Regions from separate parts of the Streptomyces sp. NPDC054849 genome, predicted to be linked through region 2. Evidence: riboswitches for the same ligand, from Rfam matches in the RefSeq annotation. Region 2 holds a riboswitch; each other region holds the start of a gene.
What was found. A riboswitch is a leader RNA that binds a small molecule or an ion and turns the genes downstream of it on or off. The one in region 2 is predicted to bind cyclic di-AMP.
Positions count from the first base shown of each region.

Region 1: linked by a shared signal. The riboswitch ahead of ACWGIF_RS24605 (LysM peptidoglycan-binding domain-containing M23 family metallopeptidase) and the one ahead of ACWGIF_RS22085 (M23 family metallopeptidase) in region 2 are both predicted to bind cyclic di-AMP.
Region 3: linked by a shared signal. The riboswitch ahead of ACWGIF_RS15745 (transglycosylase family protein) and the one ahead of ACWGIF_RS22085 (M23 family metallopeptidase) in region 2 are both predicted to bind cyclic di-AMP.

Region 1 covers NZ_JBSGZI010000063.1:37,628-40,892, forward strand. The annotation lists gene ACWGIF_RS24600 (SGNH/GDSL hydrolase family protein) at 1-344, opposite strand, end outside; gene ACWGIF_RS24605 (LysM peptidoglycan-binding domain-containing M23 family metallopeptidase) at 507-1,481, opposite strand; cyclic di-AMP (ydaO/yuaA leader) riboswitch at 1,484-1,659, opposite strand; gene ACWGIF_RS24610 (tyrosine-protein phosphatase) at 1,975-2,766, shown strand; gene ACWGIF_RS24615 (aspartate aminotransferase family protein) at 2,785-3,265, opposite strand, start outside.
Region 2 covers NZ_JBSGZI010000051.1:32,325-35,589, forward strand. The annotation lists gene ACWGIF_RS22080 (GntR family transcriptional regulator) at 15-692, opposite strand; gene ACWGIF_RS22085 (M23 family metallopeptidase) at 877-1,677, opposite strand; cyclic di-AMP (ydaO/yuaA leader) riboswitch at 1,691-1,849, opposite strand; gene ACWGIF_RS22090 (M16 family metallopeptidase) at 2,068-3,265, opposite strand, start outside.
Region 3 covers NZ_JBSGZI010000029.1:34,062-37,326, forward strand. The annotation lists gene eno (phosphopyruvate hydratase) at 1-480, opposite strand, end outside; gene ACWGIF_RS15745 (transglycosylase family protein) at 756-1,448, opposite strand; cyclic di-AMP (ydaO/yuaA leader) riboswitch at 1,452-1,624, opposite strand; gene ACWGIF_RS15750 (transglycosylase family protein) at 1,904-2,908, opposite strand; gene ACWGIF_RS15755 (cytochrome P450 family protein) at 3,021-3,265, opposite strand, start outside.

The DNA of each region.
Region 1 (3,265 bases), on a different contig from region 2:
AGGTCGGCCACGGCCGCCTCGAACCGTTCCGCCACGTCGTCCGGGTCGCTGCCGGGCCGGATGATGTCGTTGCCGCCCGCGCAGAAGGTGACCAGGTCCGGCGAGAGCGCCTTCGCCCTCGGGAGCTGGTCGGCCACGATCTGGTCGAGGAGCTTCCCGCGTACCGCGAGATTCGCATACCGGAAGTCGTGCTCTTCGCGCTGGTCGGCCAGGAGTACGGCGAGCCGGTCCGCCCAGCCGAGAAATGAATCCCCGGGTCCCGGGTCCCCCACGCCCTCGGTGAAGCTGTCCCCGATCGCCGCGTACGAGCCGATGGTCTTGAGTTTCGTCGTCGTCGCTGCCACGGGAGACATCCTTCACTCCCGTAACCAACCTACGCCAACGTAATGAGGGGTTGACGGGCCGTGATCTATACCACCCGGGGGATAAGGAATATGTACACGTGAGGCCGGGACCCCCCTCGGGCCCCGGCCTCACGCGTGTTCGTGCTCCGCCGGCGGGTGCCGTCAGATGGTCACGCCCTTCGAGCGGAGGTAGCTCAGCGGGTCGATGTCCGAGCCGTACGACTGGCCCGTGCGGATCTCGAAGTGGAGGTGCGGGCCGGTCGAGTTGCCGGTGGAGCCGGAGAGGCCGATGCTCTGGCCGGCGGTGACGCTCTGACCGGACGAGACCGACAGCGAGGACAGGTGGGCGTACTGGGAGTACTTGCCGTCCTCGTGCCGGATGACGACCTCGTTGCCGTACGAGCCGGCCCATCCGGCGGAGACGACGGTGCCCGCACCGACGGCCTTGACGGTGGTGCCGGAGCTCGCGATGAAGTCGACGCCGGTGTGGTAGCCGGAGGACCACATGCTGCCCGCGACCTTGTAGTTCGTGGAGATGCCGCCGCCGAGGGGGGCCACGAAGCCGGAGGCCGACTGCTGCTCGGCAGGCGCCTCGGGGGCGGACTCCTGCTGCGCCGGGGCGGCCTCCGGGGCGGCCTCCGGGGCGGTCTCCGGCGCCTGCTCCGGGGCCTGCTCCGGCGCCTGCTCCACCGCGGCCTTCGGGGCCCGCTTCGGGGCGGCCTCGCGGACGGCATCGGTCGGAGCCGCCTCGCCACGGCCGCCGAGGGTGAGCTTCAGACCCGGGTGGATCAGCGACGGGTCGGTGCCGACCGCCTCGCGGTTGTCGGCGTACAGGTCCTCCCAGCCACCGGACAGGTTGCGCTCCTCGGCGATCTTGGAGAGGCAGTCGCCCGGAACGACCGTGTAGACGGTCGGCGCGGCCTGGACGGCGGCGACGGGCGCCGCCTTCAGCGCGGCCGGAACCTGGGGGGCCACCGCGGGGGCCACCGCGGTCGCGGTGGTCGGGGCGCCGGCCGCCTGGGCACCGGCAGCGCCCATCAGCGGCAGTGCGAGGGCCGCGCCACCGGTGCCGGCGAAGGCGATACCGCGAGAAAGGGAAAGGGACTTGGGACGGCGGTGCTTACCCTTTGCAGGCATGGCGAATTCCTCTCCGGCGCCTGCGAGGTGAGCTGTCGGGTTCGGACTGGAGATGTCCGGCCGCACATGTACGAGACATGTACGACTTCACCCCGAGCGATCCCGTCGAAAAGATCTCCGGGACAGCGGCTTACCTGGTTCCCCCGCTCCTGCCGCGCGAAATAGTCGAGTGCGGTTTCCGGGCGGCGGCAGGATTCGGCGATCCACCCGGATCGATCGCGAAGGTAATCCCTGGAGACCACGGGTAACAAGCCATGAATTCCCTGACGCGATAACAGGGATGAGGGATCGACGGAATTCCCGTCACCCTGCGTCCATTCCCCACCGTCAACGGCCCCGCCGGCCGGGCCTTTCGGCTTTCGCGATCAGGCACTCACGGTCACCGTATGATCTGGCTCACGGGGACGTGCCCGATCTCGCCTCCGGATATGGCAAGTTGGCGTCAAGTAGCTCAATTCGGACAGAAGTCTCATCACGAAGCGGAGGAGTTCCCGTGACCCAGCAGATACAGGAGCCGGAGCTGACCGGAGTGCGCAATTTCCGCGATGTCGGCGGATTGCCGACTTCTGATGGACGAAGGGTCATGACGGGACGACTCTTCCGAAGCGGACATCTCGCACATGCCACCGAAACCGATGCAGAGTTCCTCGGTTCGCTCGGCCTCCACACGATCTTCGACTTCCGCAACGGCGCCGACCACGCGCTGGAGGGGCCGGACGTCGAGCTGCCGGGCGTCCGGAACGTCAACATCCCGCTCTCGGACCCGGCCGACGGCCGCGAGTTCTGGAGACTCGTCCGCGACGGCGACCTCGGCCGGCTCCGCTCGATCCTCGGCGACGGCAAGGCCGCGGCCCGGATGGCGAACTCCTACCGCGGGATCATCGAACACCGCACCGCCGAGCACAGCCGGGTCGTGCACGCCCTGGCGCAGGACAGCGTCCCCGCCCTCATGCACTGCGCGGCCGGCAAGGACCGGGCCGGCCTGTCGATCGCCGTCACCCTGCTCGCGCTGGGCGTCGAGCGCGAGGCGATCGTGGCGGACTACCTGGAGTCGAACGCCCCGCACCGCCGCTACCGCGTCCGCCGCAGCGGCGAGTCGGCCGAGGCCCGCTCCCCCGAGGTGATGGAGCTGCTCGCGCCGCTCTTCGACGCCCGCGCCGAGTACCTGCTCGCCGCCTTCGACACCATCGACGGCTTCTGGGGCGGCGTGGACCGCTACCTGGCGGAGGGCCTCGGGCTGAAGCCCGAGACCCTCGACCGGCTGCGGGACCGGCTCCTCGCGTAGTCCGCCCGGAGCGGGCCGTCAGCGCTGGGCGACGGCCTGCTTCACCAGCGTCCTGCCGAAGTCCCACATGAGCCCGGACCCGCCGTGCGCCTCGTCCATGACCTCGCGGAAGGCGCCGACGAACCGGTCCACGTCCGTCTCGTCCACGACCAGCGGCGGAATCAGCTTGATCACTTCCAGGTGGTCCCCGGAGACCTGGGTGAGGATCCGGTGCTTCTGGAGCAGCGGCACCACGACCATCTGCGCGAAGAGTCCCTTGCGGGCCGCCTGCAGCACGGTCCACCGGCTGCGCAGCCCCAGCGAGGAGGGCCGGCCGAATTCGATGCCGATCATCAGGCCGCGTCCACGCACCTCGTGCAGCAGCTCGTACTCGTCCACCAGGGCCGCGAGGCGCCCGCGCAGCAGGTCGCCCATCGCGCGGGCCCGGGCCACGAGCCCCTCGTCGTCCATGACCGACAGCACCGCCAGCCCGGCCGCCATCGCCTGCGCGTTGGATCCG
Region 2 (3,265 bases):
GTATACGGCTTCTGTTAATGCCGGCCGCTCGACATGTTTACGGCAGGTTGCGAAGTGCTCACCGCCGGGCGGAGCCGCGGCCGGTGCGCCCCCGCCGTCCGGTCGGCGTGCACCGCCGTCAGCGCCCGCGCCCGCTCGGCGTCCCCGCGCGCCACCGCGTCCACGATCGCGCCGTGCTCCGCCCAGGACTCCACGGGCCGGGCCGGCGCCTCCACCACGTACATCCACGCGATCTTGTGCCGCATCTGCGTCAGCAGCGCGATCAGCCCGGGGCTGGCGGACGCCTGCGCGAGCGTCTCGTGGAACCAGCCGCCCAAGGACCGCAGATCTTCCCCCTGGCCGCGCCTGGCGCGCTCCTGCCCCAGTCTGACCAGCCCGCGCAACACCTTGAGGTGCGCCTCGGTGCGACGCCGGGCCGCCCGGGCGGCCGCCAGGGGCTCCAGAAGCATCCGTACCTCCAGGAGGTCCGCGGCCTCCTGCTCGGTCGGCTCGGCCACGCAGGCCCCCGCATGGCGGCGCGTGGTCACGAACCCCTCGGACTCCAGGGTCCGCAGCGCCTCGCGGACCGGGACGCGCGAGACTCCGTACCGGCGGGCCAGCACCTCCTCGGTCAGCCGACTGCCCGGTTCGAACACCCCGGAGACGATGTCGTCGCGGATTGCTGTGCATACCGCGTGCGCAGGAATACGCAAGACCGAACCTCCGCCTATTTCCGACTGCCAGTCCCCTCGCACGCCCATGCGTGCGCTGCAACTCTATGGGAACACACGATAATTTCCGAGAGCGGCCGGAAATACGAAACATTTGCACGAAGATGCAACACAAAAACCCCGGCTCGGGGAGCCGGGGTCTTCGGTGAAGCGGTGCGGGACGGAGTCAGAGGCTGACGCCGTGCGAGCGCAGGTACGCGATCGGGTCGACGTCCGAGCCGTACTGCGAGCCCGTGCGGGCCTCGAAGTGCAGGTGCGGGCCGCTGGAGTTGCCGGTGGAGCCCGACAGGCCGATCTGCTGGCCGGGGGTGACCTGCTGGCCGACGGAGACGCTCAGCGAGAGCAGGTGACCGTACTGCGTGTACGAACCGTCGTTGTGCTTGATGACGACGTTGTTGCCGTACGCGCCGCCCCAGCCGGCCTCGACGACGGTACCGGAGCCCACCGCGTGGACCGAGGTGCCGGAGGCGGCGTGGAAGTCGATGCCCGTGTGGCTGCCGGAGGACCACATGCCGCCGCCCGCCTTGTACTGCGTGCTGACGTACGAGCTGTCGAGCGGCGACACGAAGGTGTTGAGGCGCTTGCGCTCCTCCTCGCGGGCGGCGCGCTCGGCGGCGTCGCGCTCGGCCTTCGCCTTGGCCTCGGCGAGGCGCTTGGCCTCGGCGGCCTTCTGCTTGGCCTCGGCCTCGGCCTGGGCCTTGGCGGCGGCCTGGTCGGCGAGGCGCTGCTGGGACTCGGCCTGGTCGGCGAGATCGCCCGCGAGGTCCTCGGCGACGACCACGGCACCCAGCCCGTTCTCCGGGGCGGAGCTGCTGTGGTTGTCCGCGGCGAAGGCCGGGGCGGCGAGGGAGCCGACGACACCCGTCGTGGCGATCGCGGCGATACCGGCGTAACCGGCGGTCTTCTTGCTCAGGCGGCTGGAACCACGGTGCTTGCCGGAACCAGCGGGACGACTGCCAAACGCCATGAAGGGTTTGATCCTTTCCTTCCTTCTCGCCTACCGGGTTAGCTGACGGGTTCGGAGCAGGAAGGTCTCCTACGGGCCTCCTCTTGCGAGGGGGTCCGATTCACCCCAGGGACTCATGTGGGTCCCCGGCTCCCCAGGCTCGCGCCTGACGGGGACTCGGCGATCGCTGCCCGGTGCCGCGGGTGCGGCGGGCACAACTGACGGACAGCACGGCCGACGCTAGGCGGATCATCAGTCAATCGCCAAACAGACACGGCTTTTTGTTGCGTACGCCACATCACATAAAAGCAACCTCACCACTAAACAGACAAAAAGGGCCCTGACGGACAAGCCGCCAGAGCCCCTTGCACATACGCCTCAAATGGCCGTCAGTTGACGCTCATGAGGCCGTCAGTTGGCGACGACCGTGACGTCACCGATCCCGAGCGCCCGCACGGGCTCCTCGATCAGCGCCGCGTCGCCCACCAGGACCGTCACCAGCCGGTCCGCCGGGAAGGCCTTCACGACCGCCGAAGTGGCCTCCACCGTGCCGGTTTCGGCGAGCTGCGCATACAACTGCGCCTGGTAGTCGTCCGGCAGCTCCTGCTCGACCTGATCGGCCAGCGTGCCGGCCACCGAGGCCGCCGTCTCGAACTTCAGCGGGGCCACGCCCACCAAGTTCTGTACGGCCACGTCACGTTCGGCGTCGGTCAGACCGCCTTCCGCGAGGGTGCGCAGCACCTTCCAGAGGTCGTCCAGCGCCGGCCCCGTGTTGGGGGTGTCCACCGAGCCGCTGATGGCGAGCATCGAGGCGCCCTTGCCGTCCGCGGTGGAGCGCAGCACCTGGCCGAAGGCGCGCACGCCGTACGTGTACCCCTTCTCCTCGCGCAGCACCTTGTCCAGGCGGGAGGTGAGGGTGCCGCCCAGGCAGTACGTGCCCAGCACCTGGGCCGCCCAGACCCGGTCGTGGCGGTCCGGCCCGATCCGCCCGATCAGCAGCTGCGTCTGGACCGCTCCGGGCCGGTCCACGATGACCACGCGGCCGGTGTCGTCGGCGGTCACCGCGGGCACCGGGAGCGCCTCGGCGGCGTTGCCCGTCCAGGTGCCCAGGGTGTCCGCCAGCACGGCGTCCAGGTCGATGCCGGTCAGGTCGCCGACGACCACCGCGGTGGCAGTGGCCGGGCGTACGTGGGCCTCATAGAAGGCGCGTACGGCGGTGGAGTCGATACGGGCGACCGTCTCCTCGGTGCCCTGGCGCGGCCGGGACATCCGCAGGGAGGCCGGGAAGAGCTCCTTGGACAGCTGCTTGGCGGCGCGGCGCTGCGGGTTGGCCAGCTCGTGCGGGATCTCGTCGAGCCGGTTGCGCACCAGCCGGTCGACCTCGGAGTCGGCGAAGGCGGGGGCGCGCAGCGCCTCGGCGAGCAGGCCCAGCGCCTTGGGCAGCCGGGAGGCCGGGACCTCCAGGGAGACCCGGATGCCGGGGTGGTCGGCGTGCGCGTCGAGGGTGGCCCCGCAGCGCTCCAGCTCGGCCGCGAACTCCTCGGCGGAGTGCTTGTCGGTGCCCTCGGAGAGCGCGCGCGCCATGATGGTCGCCACGCCGTCCAGGCCC
Region 3 (3,265 bases), on a different contig from region 2:
GGAGTCGGCGTGCGACCCACCGTTGAGGATGTTCATCATCGGAACGGGCAGCAGGTGCGCGTTCGGACCGCCGAGGTAGCGGAAGAGCGGAAGGTCCGAGGCCTCGGACGCGGCGTGCGCGACGGCGAGGGAAACGCCGAGGATGGCGTTGGCGCCGAGCGAGCCCTTGTTGTCGGTGGCGTCCAGGTCGAACATGGCCTGGTCGATCAGGCGCTGCTCGGTGGCGTCGTAGCCGACGAGCTCCGGCCCGATCTGCTCGATGACGGCGAGGACGGCCTTCTCGACACCCTTGCCGAAGTAACGGTTGGGGTCACCGTCACGGAGCTCGATGGCCTCGAATGCACCGGTGGAGGCGCCGGACGGAACTGCAGCACGGCCGGTGCTGCCATCGTCGAGGCCCACCTCGACCTCGACCGTGGGGTTGCCTCGGGAGTCCAGGATTTCCCGGGCTACGACGACGTCGATGGACGGCACGAGCATCTCCTTCTGGGATGTGACGCTGGGTGTGCGGTGGCGTGTCAGGCCGTGGGATGGCCTTGCCGCCTAGAGCCTAACCGGATCCGGGCACTCGACCGGCCGACCGCCCGGCCCCTGGGACGAAAAAGGGACCGAATACCCCTCTTCCGGGACATAGATCCCTTGATCACCGACTCTCGGCCGGTGCACACACCACCGCCCGGCGCGTGAGGGGACGACGCGCCGGGCGGTGGGAATGCTGTGTGTTGTACATGTTTCTGCGGCTATGGCCGCAGTGGTCAGCTGAGCTTCAGCTTCTGACCCGGGTAGATCAGGTCGGCGTCGGAGACGATGTCCTTGTTCAGCTCGAAGAGCTTCTCCCAGCCGCCCTTGACGCCGTTGGCCTCGGCGATGGTGCCCAGGGTGTCACCGGACTTGACCTCGTACGAGCCGTTGCCGGTCTTCGGCGCGACCGGGGCCTCGGTGCGCTCGGAGCGGGTGACCGGAGCCTCGGGGCGCTTGGTCTCCTTCTTCGGCGCGACCTTGGTCTCGGTCTTCTTCGGCTCGGTCTTCTTCGGCTTGGTCGGCGTCGTGGTGTCGGCGCCGCCACCGGTGTACGAGGAGTTCGACAGGCCCTTGCCGCAGTGCGGCCAGGCACCCTTGCCCTGGCCCTTGAGGACCTTCTCCGCGACGGCTATCTGCTGGGACTTCGAGGCCTGGTTGGCCTGCGGGGCGTAGGACTTGCCACCGAACGCAGCCCACGTGGAGGACGAGAACTGCAGGCCGCCGTAGTAGCCGTTGCCCGTGTTGATGGCCCAGTTGCCACCGGACTCGCACTGGGCGACCTTGTCCCACTCGGACGCGGTGGCGGCGCTGGCGGTGCCCGCGGCCATCAGGGGGGCAGCGACCGCCACACCGGCGACACCGGCGAGCGTGACGATGCGAACGGCCTTGGAACCGCGGCGGTGCTTGCCCTTGCCGGAAAGCAGCATGGAGATTCTCCTCACCGACGCCTACGAGGTGAGCTGTCGGGTTCGGGCGAGTGAGTTGCCCGGCCGTGCGACCTAGCGCACGTCTTAACCCCTAGCCGGTGGCGTGACCGTCTCTCAACGGCCGCTCCCGGCGCCTACCTTGGTTCCCCCGCTCCTGCCTTCGGCGCTTGACGCGACGACTGTTCCCTCCGGCCGCCGGCAGGATTCGGCGATGCGGTCGAAGGAGCCCGCGGTGGCGGGCGATTCAGAAGGTAGACAGGTCCCTCCCCGATGTTCAACGAGGAACATCGGGGAGAAACGGCCCCTACTTGCGCTCCCCTCAAGGGTGTTTGCGCAGGTGAGGACGGGGTTTGCGGAAGCCCCGGGGCAGGACACGCCAGTTGACCGGAAGAGACACATGTCTCACTTACGGAAATCCGACAATCAGCCCTTTCCGGATGCCCGAAGTGTCCTTGTTACACGGTTAGATCCAGATTCTGACCGGGCTTGATCAGATCGGCATCCTCGCCGATGACCTGCTCGTTGGCCTGGTAGAGCCCGTTCCAGCCGCCCTTGACGCCCTTGGCAGACGCGATGGTGGCCAGGCTGTCGCCCTCCTTGACCGTGTACGTGGGGTCCGACGCGCCATCAGTTACGCCGAGCGCCTCGGGGGCGGGAGCACCGCGGTGCTTGCCGCTGCCCTCGGCGGGAGTGGCTGCCGGGTCCGCAGGGGCCGTCGGGTCGACCGGGGGCAGCCCCGGGGTCGCGGGCGGCGCCGTGGGCCCGGTCGGGTCCGCCGGGAGGGTCGGAGTCGTCGGGTCGCCGGGGGTCACCGGGGTCGTGCCCGGGTCGCCCGGGAGGGTCGGGACGGCGGGCGGCGTCGTGGGGACGTCCGGGGCGGGCATGACGGGCAGGCCGACCGACGGGGCGTCGGGGATCAGGTAGGGGGTGTCGGAGGGCCTCGGGGCCGCCGGGGTGGGAGACCCGTAGTCCGTGGACGGCTTGCCGCCGCCGGTGGACGGCACATGGTCGTCGGGGCGCGACGGCGTGGGGCCGATCGCGGTCGTTCCACCGGGCAGGCCGGGGTCCACCTGTGCGGCGGGGCCCTGCCGGTCCAGACCGGCCGCGGCCGCACACAGCGGCCACGCCTGCGGCCCCTGCGAGGCCAGCACCCGCTCGGCGACGGCGATCTGCTGGGACCGGCTCGCCAGGTCGGGCCGCTCGGCGAAGTCGAGACCGCCGGCGCTCTGCCACTGCTCCTGGGTGAACTGGAGCCCGCCGTACGCGCCACTGCCGAAGTTGGCACTCCAGGAGCCGCCGCTCTCGCACTCGGCGACCTTGTCCCACGTGGAGGTGTCGGCGGCGGTGGCATTGGTGGCGGCTAGCAGGGGCAATGCCAGCGCGGAGCCAGTGACTCCGGCTGCGACTACCAGCGCGGGGACCTGGCGGGGGCGTCTGTGGCGGCCGTTCCCGGAACGCATGAAGGTGCACCTTTCGCATAACAGCGGGGTAACGGCAGAACCTAGCGGCCTTCGAACGATTGTCACAAGTTCGACCGGAAACTGACTGCTAATCAGGAGGCCCTGAAATGTTTCAAGCTGTGAAGCGCACGGGAAGGGTGCGCAGGCCACGCATGATCAACCCGCCGCGCCAGCGCAGGTCTTCGGGTGGAACGGCAAGTTCCAGATCTGGCAGACGCGTCAGCAAAGTCGCGAGCGCGGTCTGCCCCTCAAGTCGTGCGAGCGGGGCGCCCAGGCAGTAGTGGATGCCGTGCCCGTACCCGAGGTGCTGGTTGTCGGTCCTGGAGAGGTCGAGGGTGTCCGGCTCGGCGAACCGCT